3 regions of the Nocardioides fonticola genome follow, and region 2 is predicted to be linked to each of the others. Evidence: predicted binding sites of a transcription regulator. Region 2 holds the regulator's gene; each other region holds the start of a gene.
The links. Region 2 encodes LexA, which represses DNA repair genes until DNA is damaged. Its sites were predicted from a motif close to TCGAACANNTGTTCGA; they were not measured.
Positions count from the first base shown of each region.

Region 1: the regulator LexA is predicted to act here: its motif matches at 1,577-1,592, upstream of ABD671_RS16815 (HNH endonuclease signature motif containing protein).
Region 3: the regulator LexA is predicted to act here: its motif matches at 2,048-2,063, upstream of ABD671_RS10875 (HNH endonuclease signature motif containing protein).

Region 1 covers NZ_BAAAZH010000026.1:45,148-48,381, reverse strand. The annotation lists gene ABD671_RS16820 (hypothetical protein) at 1-220, shown strand, start outside; gene ABD671_RS16815 (HNH endonuclease signature motif containing protein) at 251-1,564, opposite strand; gene ABD671_RS16810 (MMPL family transporter) at 2,399-3,234, opposite strand, start outside.
Region 2 covers NZ_BAAAZH010000003.1:83,305-86,538, forward strand. The annotation lists gene ABD671_RS02420 (MXAN_6640 family putative metalloprotease) at 1-1,434, opposite strand, end outside; gene lexA (transcriptional repressor LexA) at 1,506-2,255, opposite strand; gene ABD671_RS02430 (LysM peptidoglycan-binding domain-containing protein) at 2,536-2,928, shown strand; gene ABD671_RS02435 (ABC-F family ATP-binding cassette domain-containing protein) at 3,150-3,234, shown strand, end outside.
Region 3 covers NZ_BAAAZH010000014.1:47,533-50,766, reverse strand. The annotation lists gene ABD671_RS10885 (FAD-dependent oxidoreductase) at 1-756, shown strand, start outside; gene ABD671_RS10880 (hypothetical protein) at 872-1,426, shown strand; gene ABD671_RS10875 (HNH endonuclease signature motif containing protein) at 2,076-3,234, shown strand, end outside.

The DNA.
Region 1 (3,234 bases), on a different contig from region 2:
CGTGGTCACCAAGCGGCGTTCGTGGTGGGGCGTCCAGGCCTGGTACCTCACCGCCCTCGACGTCCGCTCCGGGCGTCCGGCGTTCGCGGTGCGCCTCGGGCTCGGGGAGGCCCTCCGTCCGGTCGCCGACCGGCTGCTGCTCGCCGACGGCGATCTCCACCTCGCCGTGCGCCTCGGGCAGGTGCAGGTGGGTGACCGACCGCCCGGCCGCGCTCGATAGCAGCACGACGGGCCCGAACCCGGGTGGGGTTCAGGCTGTCGTGGTGAGCTGCGTGGTGCCGGTGGGTGTGCGGAGGTACTGCTGGCCGTGGGGGCTGGTCCAGCGGTAGCTGCCGGGTGGGCCGCTGGTGTCGTTCGGATCGACGGGTGTGTAGGTCCAGCCGTGGTGGGTCTTGATGCGGTGGTGATGTCTGCAGAGCGCGGCGAGATTCTCTGTACTGGTGGTTCCGCCTTCGTCCCACGGGACGATGTGGTCGATGTCGGCGCTGCGTGCCGGCCTGGTGCAGTGGGGGAAGACGCAGGTGACGTCTCGGAGGATCACCTGTTCGCGGAGCCGGGTGGGGATCTCGTAGGACTCGCTCGACCGGTGTTCGGCGAGGTCGAGGACGGGTCGGACGTGGAGTTGGGTGTCAGCGTCAGCGCACCAACTGCGCAGGGTGTCGAGGTCGAGGACGGTGCGGGTGTTCTCCACACGAGCGGCCGTACCGAAGGGGTTCTGGCCGGGTGCGTGGCTGATGTGGACGTAGAGCTGGAGGGTCCGCTTGGACCGCGCCGGCGGCCCCACCTCGCCAGCCGCGTCGAAGGTCAGGGGTGTTTCGCGTCGGGCGAGTTCGCCGAGGGCCATGGCGCGTCGGGCGTCGAGGGATTCGGTGCAGCCGAGGTCCTTGAGTTGGGCGGCGATGGCGGCGAGGGCGTCCTCGAGGTCGAGGGCGTCGGCGAGGTCGAGGGCGCCTTCGATGTCGACCCTGCCGTGGAAGTCGACGTGCCGGGAGTAGATGGTCACGTGCCGCTTGTCGTCAGCCGCTTCGCGCCTCGCACGCAGGACCTCGGGGTCGACTTCTGCTTCAGCTGCTCTCACTGTCTGCTCGATCCCGCGTCCACCGATGGAGTGCGCGAACGACGCCAACCGCTGGTCGACCAACGCGACGGCTTCGGGTGAGAGGAGGCGGGTGGCTTGGGCGATCTTGCGGGCCCGCCACACCGGCACCTGACCAGCCTCCACCCGTCGCCAGCACCGGGGAAGGCGAGCAGCGAGTTCGAGGGCGTCGCCGATGTAGTAGTGCCCGGCGTCGGTGGACAGGCCGATGGCGGCAGCGAACTCGTCGATGCAGAACTCCGCGACCAGGGGTGCTCCTTGGCCGGCGATGGCGAGTTCGCGTTCGGTGCCGGGAACACACGCACTGTCCCATTCGTCAGCCGCGGGGTGGGCGAGTGCCCAGCGTGCGGCGGCGATGAAGACCTCGCGACCGTGGGCCTCCTCGGCGGCACGCGCGTCGCGTGCGTGGACCAGGAGGGACCGCGGGTCACGCGGGTCCAGTTCTTCCTGGTGGGGGGTGGAGGCCATGCCTCAGTCTACTCGAACATGTGTTCGAAGACAAGGGTTCTGGGCGACTGAATGTCGCGGGTTTCGGCTGCTGTGCGGCTTGCTGGGCTTCGAGACCCTCGCCTGGGGGCTCGGGCACCTCAGCCACCGGCCGGGAGCCGTAGATCGTCCCTACTGCGAGCGGTCGTCTTGCTGGGTCTCGCGGCTCGGCGCCGGGGCGCCTCGCACCTCGACCACCGGAAGCGATCGGTGGTCGAGGTGCGAGCGCATGCGAGCCGCGAGACCCCCGCACCCGAGAGTCAGCGGCAACCGCCCACCTGCGTAGCTGGCGCCTTTCAACCCAATGCCGACGGCGACCCGAACGCCGAGCGCAACCGCCCGCCCACGTAGCCAGCGCCTTTCAACCCGGAGCGAACGGCGACCCGAACACCGAGAGCCACCCGGCACCGCCATAGCCAGCGTCTTTCACCCGAAGCGAACGCCGTAGCCGGGAGCCGACACCGAGCGACGACGGCGTCCCCGCCGTCAGCGTCCACCTCGCCGGGTCTCGCGGCTCGGCGCCGGGGCGCCTCGCACCTCGACCACCGGAGCGGCTCGACGCCAGAGCACCCCGCACCTCGACCACCGCAGCACCCCGGCGCCAGGGCCCCCCGGGGAAGCGCCCCTACCGCTCCCCCCGCAACCTCGCCCACACCCCCCGCCGCGGCTCTGCCTCATGGCCGGCGCAACGATCGGCCTTCGGGACGCCCGCCATCACCTGGGCGACATGCTGGCCGCAGCCCGACCAGGTGGTCTTGCCGCAGCGGCGGCATCGGACGGCTCGACACATGGGTGACTCCTTCGTAGGTCGATCGATCAGCCGTGGGAGAAGTGGATCTCGGGCAGCACGCGGCGCAGCCAGCCGGGCACGGCCCAGGCGGCGGTGCCGGTGAGGCGCAGGAGCACCGGCAGCAGCACGAGCCGCACGAGGAAGGCGTCGAGCAGGACGGCGGTGCCGAGCACGATGCCCATCTCCTTGGGCGGCAGCGGGCCGGCGAGGGAGAAGGTGAAGAACACGGCCACCATGACGGCGCCGGCGGCGAAGATGACGCGGCCGGAGTGGGCGACGGCGCCCACCATGGCCTCCTTCGGGTCGCCCGAGCGCTCGTAGTGCTCCTTGGCCGAGGCGAGCAGGAACACCGTGTAGTCCATCGCGATCGCGAAGATCATCGCGAAGAAGAACACCGGGGCCCAGGCGTCGAGGAAGCCCTGGTGCTCGAAACCCATGAGGCCGGTGCCCCAGCCCTCCTGGAAGACGAGCCGGGCGACGCCGAAGGCGGCGGCGGTCGAGAGCAGGCTGACCAGGGTGCCGAGCAGGGCGATGAGCGGTGCCTGCAGGGCGATGAGCAGGAGCAGGAACCCCAGGGCGAGGACGACGCCGATGACCAGCGGCGTCGAGGCGTCCAGCTGGGTCTTCAGGTCGAGGTTCTCCACCGCGGCGCCGCCCACCTGGGCGCCGGACGGCAGGTCGGCGCGGAGGCGGTCGACGGTCGCGGCGAGCCCAGGGTCGGAGGGGTCGACGGTGGGCACGGCCTGGATCAGCACGAGTCCGGAGTCGTCGGCGGCCGGCATCGCGGGCATGACGCCGGCGATCCCCGGGTCGGCGGCCAGGGCGGACGCCGTCGCGTCGGCCTCGGCGGCCGGCGCGATCA
Region 2 (3,234 bases):
GCGCACGCGGGCGTCGCCGGAGCGGTCGAGCCGCACGGGGACGTCGCGGAACCGACCGTTCGCCGTGCGGGTCGTCACGACCGCGGCCGATCCGCGCGCGGTGTCGGGCAGGTCGAGATCGAGGCGCAGGCGCCAGGACGACGCGCGCAATCCCGAGGCGGGATCGAAGCGGATGGTCGCCGACGTCAGGTGGTCGAGCGAGGTGCTCTGCCACCCGGAGCTGCGCCGGCTCGGCCCGAGCGAGCCGCGCGTCCACAGGGGTGCGGGCCGGTACGCCTCGCCTTCGCTGTAGACCGACGCCGGATGGGTGTTCGCCGCGGAGAAGTCCGCGAAGGCGCGTGCGAGGTCGATGCCGTGGTCGCGGCGCAGCACCTTGTCGATGGCCTGGAGGGAGTAGAGGTCGGGCGCGCCCCGGCTGCCGTCGGCCAGCTGGAAGATGTGGCGCACGAGCACCGGCAGCGGGCCGGAGCGCCTCGGGAAGCGCTCGGTGAGGTAGCGGATGAAGAGCCAGTCGCCGTAGGGGCGGGCGCCCTCGAAGAGGTCCATGCTCGAGCGCGGGTCGCCGAGCGGACCGGCGGGCAGGTACTGCCGGTTGTCGTCGACGCCGTCGAAGACCTCGTCCTCGGCCCAGGTGGCGGTCGCCTCCAGGAGCCAGGGGTCCTCGGCGACGTCGTAGGCGTACTGGACGGCGTGGAAGTACTCGTGCGCGACCGTCACCCGCAGGTTCTCCAGGGGCGTGTTGGTCGGGAACTGGCTCGTGGCGTAGTCGTTGTCGAGCGAGCAGTAGGCCCACACGTCGTAGGGGCCGTTCGCCGGCACCGACTCGTCGGTCGTGCAGTAGCCGTAGAGCCCCTGGGAGCCGAGGTCCTCCAGGTAGAGGTCGGGCAGGTCGTTGCCGCCGGCGCCCTGGTCGCTGAGGACGGCGCGGTAGCCGGCCGCCCGGTAGAGACGCTGGACCTTCGCCACGGTGCTCGCCACGGTCTCGACGTAGTCGGGCACCCCGTCGCCGTCGGCGTCGGTGGTGTCGATCGAGGAGCCGCCCAGGAAGCTGGTGGACCAGTGCACGCACAGGCTCGCGGAGCAGTAGACCTGGTTGGTCGAGGGACGGGCCAGGAGCGCTCGGGCCTGGCTCCGCTGGGCTGCCGGGAGGGCCGAGGCGGTCAGGGCGAGCTCGCGCAGCACCGTGCTGGCGTCGTCCCCGGAGTGCGGGGAGCGCGTGCGGCGGGCGGCGGTGTCGGCGGAGCCGCCGAGGAGGTCGCGGGCGGCATCGAGGGCGTGCTCGGCGCGGGTGCGCGCGCTGTCCGCGGCGGGCGAGCCGGACGCGGGTGAGGCATCGGCGGCGTCGGCCGCGGAGGAGGGGCCGGACAGCAGGCCGAGGGCCAGGAGGCCCGCAGCGGGGAGGGACAGGAGCCGGGATCGCGCCGAGTGAGCCACGTCACCACTGTCTCACGCACGAGCGCCGGGTGGGACGGATCCCACCCGGCGCTCGATGCACGCGTGCTGGATCAGACGCGGCGCAGGACCGCGGTGACCACGCCGATGATCTGCGCGTGCGTGCCGTCGATCGGGTCGTAGGCGGCGTTGTGGGGCATGAGCCAGACCTTGCCGTCGCGGCGCTGGAGGGTCTTCACCGTGGCCTCCCCGTCGAGGAGGGCGGCCACGATCTGGCCGTTGTCGGCGGTCTGCTCCTTGCGGACGACGACGTAGTCGCCGTTGCAGATCGCGGCCTCGATCATCGAGTCGCCGACGACCTGGAGGAGGAAGAGCTGCCCCTCGCCCACCAGCTGCTTGGGCAGCGGGAAGACGTCCTGCACCTGCTCCTCGGCGAGGATCGGACCGCCGGCGGCGATGCGGCCCACGACGGGCACCAGCGCGGCCGCCGGGACGACGTCGCCGATGCCGGTGGTGTCGGGACCGGTGTCGTCGCCGGAGGAGATCGAGCGCCGAGCCGCGAGGACCTCGGGCAGGAAGACCTCGAGGGCACGGGGGCGGTTGGCGTCGCGCTTGAGGAAGCCCTTCTCCTCCAGCACCCGCAGCTGGTGGGCGACGCTCGAGGTGCTGGTCAGGCCGACGGCCTGGCCGATCTCGCGCATGCTCGGCGGGAAGCCGCGCTTCTCGATGGCCTCCTTGATGGTGGCGAGCACCTTCAGCTGGCGCTGGGTCAGGCCCGTGGCGTCGGGCGGCCCGTCGGGGAGCTCGGTGACGGTCTCGCCGGAGGTCGCACGGGGGTTGTCGCTGGACTTCTTGCTCGGCATGGGCCGACGGTAACGGTCACGACGGCGGCATTCAAACATCTGTTCGATACCGGCGTGTCGTCGACAGGCTGCCCGACATCTCGAACATCCGTGCGAAGTCGACGGCGTTTCGCTCTTGTGTTCGATCGAACACCTGATCTAACCTCGAACGCAGATCGAACGTCTGTGCGAGAACCTCCGAGCCGATCCGGTTCTGTCGGTCCTCGCCGATAGACATCGATCCGCACCAGCTGATCGACCGATCGAACCCCGTGCACCGACCTTCCCCGAGGAGCACCCGATGGCCACCACCCTCATCCTTCCCGCCGCCAGCGGCGCGTCCGCCGCCCCCCGCGCCGCCGCTGCGGTGGCGTCTCGCCGGCCCGCTCGTCCGGCCTCCGGCGGGGTCCGCCTCACCCGGCGCGGCCGGCTCGTGGTGCTGCTGCTCTCGCTGGCGATCGTCCTGGGCGTCGGCGTCGCCCTCTCGGGTGGCTCGGTGGCCACTCAGGAGCCCGGTACGGCCGAGCCGACCCAGACCCTGATCGTCCGCTCGGGCCAGACGCTGTGGGACATCGCCGCCGCCCGTACCGACGAGGGCGACGTCCGGGGCATGGTCGAGCGGATCGAGCGGCTCAACGCCCTCGACAGCGCCGAGGTCACCGCTGGTCAGCGCCTGGTGGTTCCCGCGAACTGACATCGCGCCTCGCGCGTGCCGGCACGCGCAGGAACGCGCACGAACATCGTCGGTCGCCTCGACCCCGGCCGACGAGTAGGGGAAGACGAGGGGCGGGCCCGTAGGCCCGCCCCTCGCGCCGTCCCGGCCGGGGCCCGCGCGGGCCGGGGCGCCGTCCGTCGGCCATGCCGGTCGCGAAATCGAGGTGCCCGAACCCGATCGCGCCCTCACAATGGCTGCCCGTGGGACATGTCGAGGTGACCGGGATCCGTTACGAGCTCCCCGACGGCCGGGTGCTGCTCGAGGATGTGGGTTTCCGCGTCGGCG
Region 3 (3,234 bases), on a different contig from region 2:
AACATCGGGGAGCCGATCGCGGCTGCGCTCGTCGCAGGCGCCGACGCCGACTGGACCGGCCTCGGCTGGTTCTGCCCGGGCCTGGAGCAGCCGGACGGCGGCGGCTCGTTCACCCTGGGCTTCCGCAGCGGCCTCATGGTCGACCGGTCGGGTCGCCGCTACGGCAACGAGTGCCTGCCCTACGACCGGTTCGGGCGGGTGATGGCGCAGGCCGCCGAACGGGTGCCGTCGTGGTTCGTCTTCGACTCCCGCGAGGGCGGGCGGCTGCCGGCGATCGCGATGCCGGAGGGCGACCCCGAGGCTCATCTCGCCGCCGGCACCTGGGTGCGAGCCGACACCATCGCCGACCTCGCGCTGCACCTCGGCATGGACGCCGCCGTGCTGGTCGAGCAGGTCGAGCGGTTCAACGGGTTCTGTCACAGCGGGGTCGATGAGGACTTCGGCCGGGGCGAGGACGAGTACGACACGTTCTTCGCCTTCGGCGAGAGCCCCGGCCCGAACCGGGCCCTGTGCCCGGTCGAGGTCGCGCCGTTCTACGCCGCGCGCTTCGTGCTCTCCGACCTGGGCACCAAGGGCGGGGTGCGCATCGACGCCGAGGGTCGCGCCCTGCGTCCCGACGGCACTGCGGTGCCGGGCCTCTACGCGTGCGGCAACGCGGCGGCGTCCCTCTTCGGGCCGTTCTATCCCGGCCCCGGGGCGCCGCTCGGCAGCGCGATGGTGATGGCGTCGCTGGCCGTGCGCGACCTGGTGGGCTGATCGGTCCTCACTGATCGCCCTTCGCTGATCGCCCTTCGCTGAGGGCGCGCGGCTCCCAGCCGGGGCCGGTGGATCCCACAGGATGCGCACAGGCTGCGGCTCCACGGTGGTCGCCATGACGACCTCCACCGACGCCGCTCCCCCTGCCTCCGCTCCCCCTGCCTCCGCTCCCCCTGCCTCCGGTCCCGCAGCGCGCGTGCCGCTCTCGCAACGCCAGCTCGGCTGGCGCGGCGTCGCGGCTGTCTCGCTGGTCTCCGTCGCCCTCGGCGGCGCCGGAGCCGCCGTGCTCGGCGCCGTCACCGGTGGCGGACAGGGCGGCTTCGGCGGCCCGGGCGGCTTCCGCGGCCCGGGCGGGGGCGGCTTCCCCGGTCAGATGGGTGGGCAGTTCGGCGGGCAGTTCGGGGGACAGCAGGGCGGGCAGCAGGGGCAGTTCGGGCAGATGCCGGGCCAGCCGGGACAGCTCGGGCAGCAGGGCCAGCAGGGGCAGGCGCCGACGGCGCCGTCGGGGTCGGCGTCGGCCGACCCGTCGGTCTGGAGCGCCGGCATCGCCGCCGGCACCCCCGTCGGGCGCCCGCACCCCCGCGCCCTGCACGGGGTCGCCGTCACCACCACCGCTCCCCGGGACGACGTGCGCCCGGACGCCGCGACGATCGTGACGACGGCGGTCTGAGGGGTTGGTCGTCCTCCGGTGGTCGAGGTGCGAGGCGCCCTGGCGCCGAGCCCGCGAGACCCGGCGGCATGACTGCTGACGGTGGAGAGGTCGTCGTTGCTCGGTGTCTGCTCCCGGCTTCCTTGTTCGCTTCGGGGAAAGGCTCCGGTTAGGGCGGTGGGTGGCGCTGTCGCCTGTCGGGTCGCCGCCTGCTTCGGGTTGAAAGGCGCCGGCTACGTGGGTGCCGGGTTGCTCTCGGTGTTCGGGTCGCCGTCGGCGTTGGGTCGAAAGGCGCCGGCTAGGCAGGTGGGTGGGCGCTGTCGCCTGTCGGGTCGCCGTCGGCGTTGGGTCGAAAGGCGCCGGCTACGCGGGTGGGGTTCCGGCTGCTGCTCGTCTCACCGGGCTTCGAGGCTCGCTTCGCTCGCACCTCAGCCACCGGCGATGCCTCCGGACCGGTGGTCGAGGTGCGAGGCGCCCCAGCGCCGAGCCGCGAGACCCAGCAAGATGGACGCCGACAGCAGGGACGATCTGCGGCTCCCGCCCGGTGGCTGAGGTGGCCGAGCCCCCGGGCGAGGGCCTCGAAGCCCAGACACCCGAATGGCAGCCAGGACCAGCGAGATTCAGCCCTCCGAACCCTTGTATTCGAACATGTGTTCGAGTAGGCTGAGGCATGGCCTCCACCACCCCACACCAGGATCTCCCCGAGCTTGCGGACCCGCGTGACCCGCGGTCCCTCCTGGTCCTCGCGCGCAATGCGCGGGTGGTGGCCGAGGACGCCGAACGATCCGTGTTCATCGCCGCCGCACGCTGGGCCCTCGCGCACCCGGCCGTCGATGAATGGGACAGCGCGTGTGTCCCCGGCACCGAACGCACCCTCGCCATCGCCGGCCAAGGTACACCCCTCGTCGCGGAGTTCTGCATCGACGAGTTCGCCGCCGCCATCGGCCTGTCCACCGACGCGGGGCACTACTACATCGGCGACGCCCTCGAACTCGCCACCCGTCTGCCCCGGTGCTGGCGACGGGTGGAGGCCGGCGAGGTGCCGGTGTGGCGGGCACGCAAGATCGCCCAAGCCACCCGACTCCTCTCACCCGAAGCCGTCGCTCTCGTCGATCAACGCCTGGCGTCGTTCGCGCACTCCATCGGCGGACGCGGCATCGAACAGACCGTCAAGGCAGCCGAAGCAGAAGCCGACCCCGAGCTCCTCAAGGCCAGGCGCGAAGCGGCCGACGACAAGCGACACGTCACCATCTACTCCCGCCACGTCGACTTCCACGGCAGGGTCGACATCGAAGGAGCCCTCGACCTCGCCGACGCGTTGGATCTCGAAGACGCCCTCGCGGCCGTCGCTGCCCAACTGAAAGACCTCGGCTGTGAGGAGTCGTTGGACGCCCGCCGGGCCATGGCACTCGGCGAACTCGCACGACGCGAAACACCCCTGACCTTCGACGCGGCTGGCGAGGTGGGGCCGCCGGTCCGGTCCAAGCGGACCCTCCAGCTCTACGTCCACATCAGCCACGCCCCCGGCGAGAACCCCTTCGGTACGGCCGCTCGGGTCGAGAACACCCGCACCGCCCTCGACCTCGACACCCTCCGGTCCTGGTGCACCGACCCCGACACCCAGATCCACGTCCGACCCGTCCTCGACCTCGCCGAACACCGGTCGAGCGAGTCCTACGAGATCCCCACACTCCTCCGGGAACAGGTGATCCTCAGAGACGTCACCTGCGTCTTCCCCCACTTCACCAGGCCCGCCAGATCAGCCGACATCGACCACATCGTCCCCTGGGATCAAGGCGGAAGCACCAGCACAGACAATCTCGCCGCCC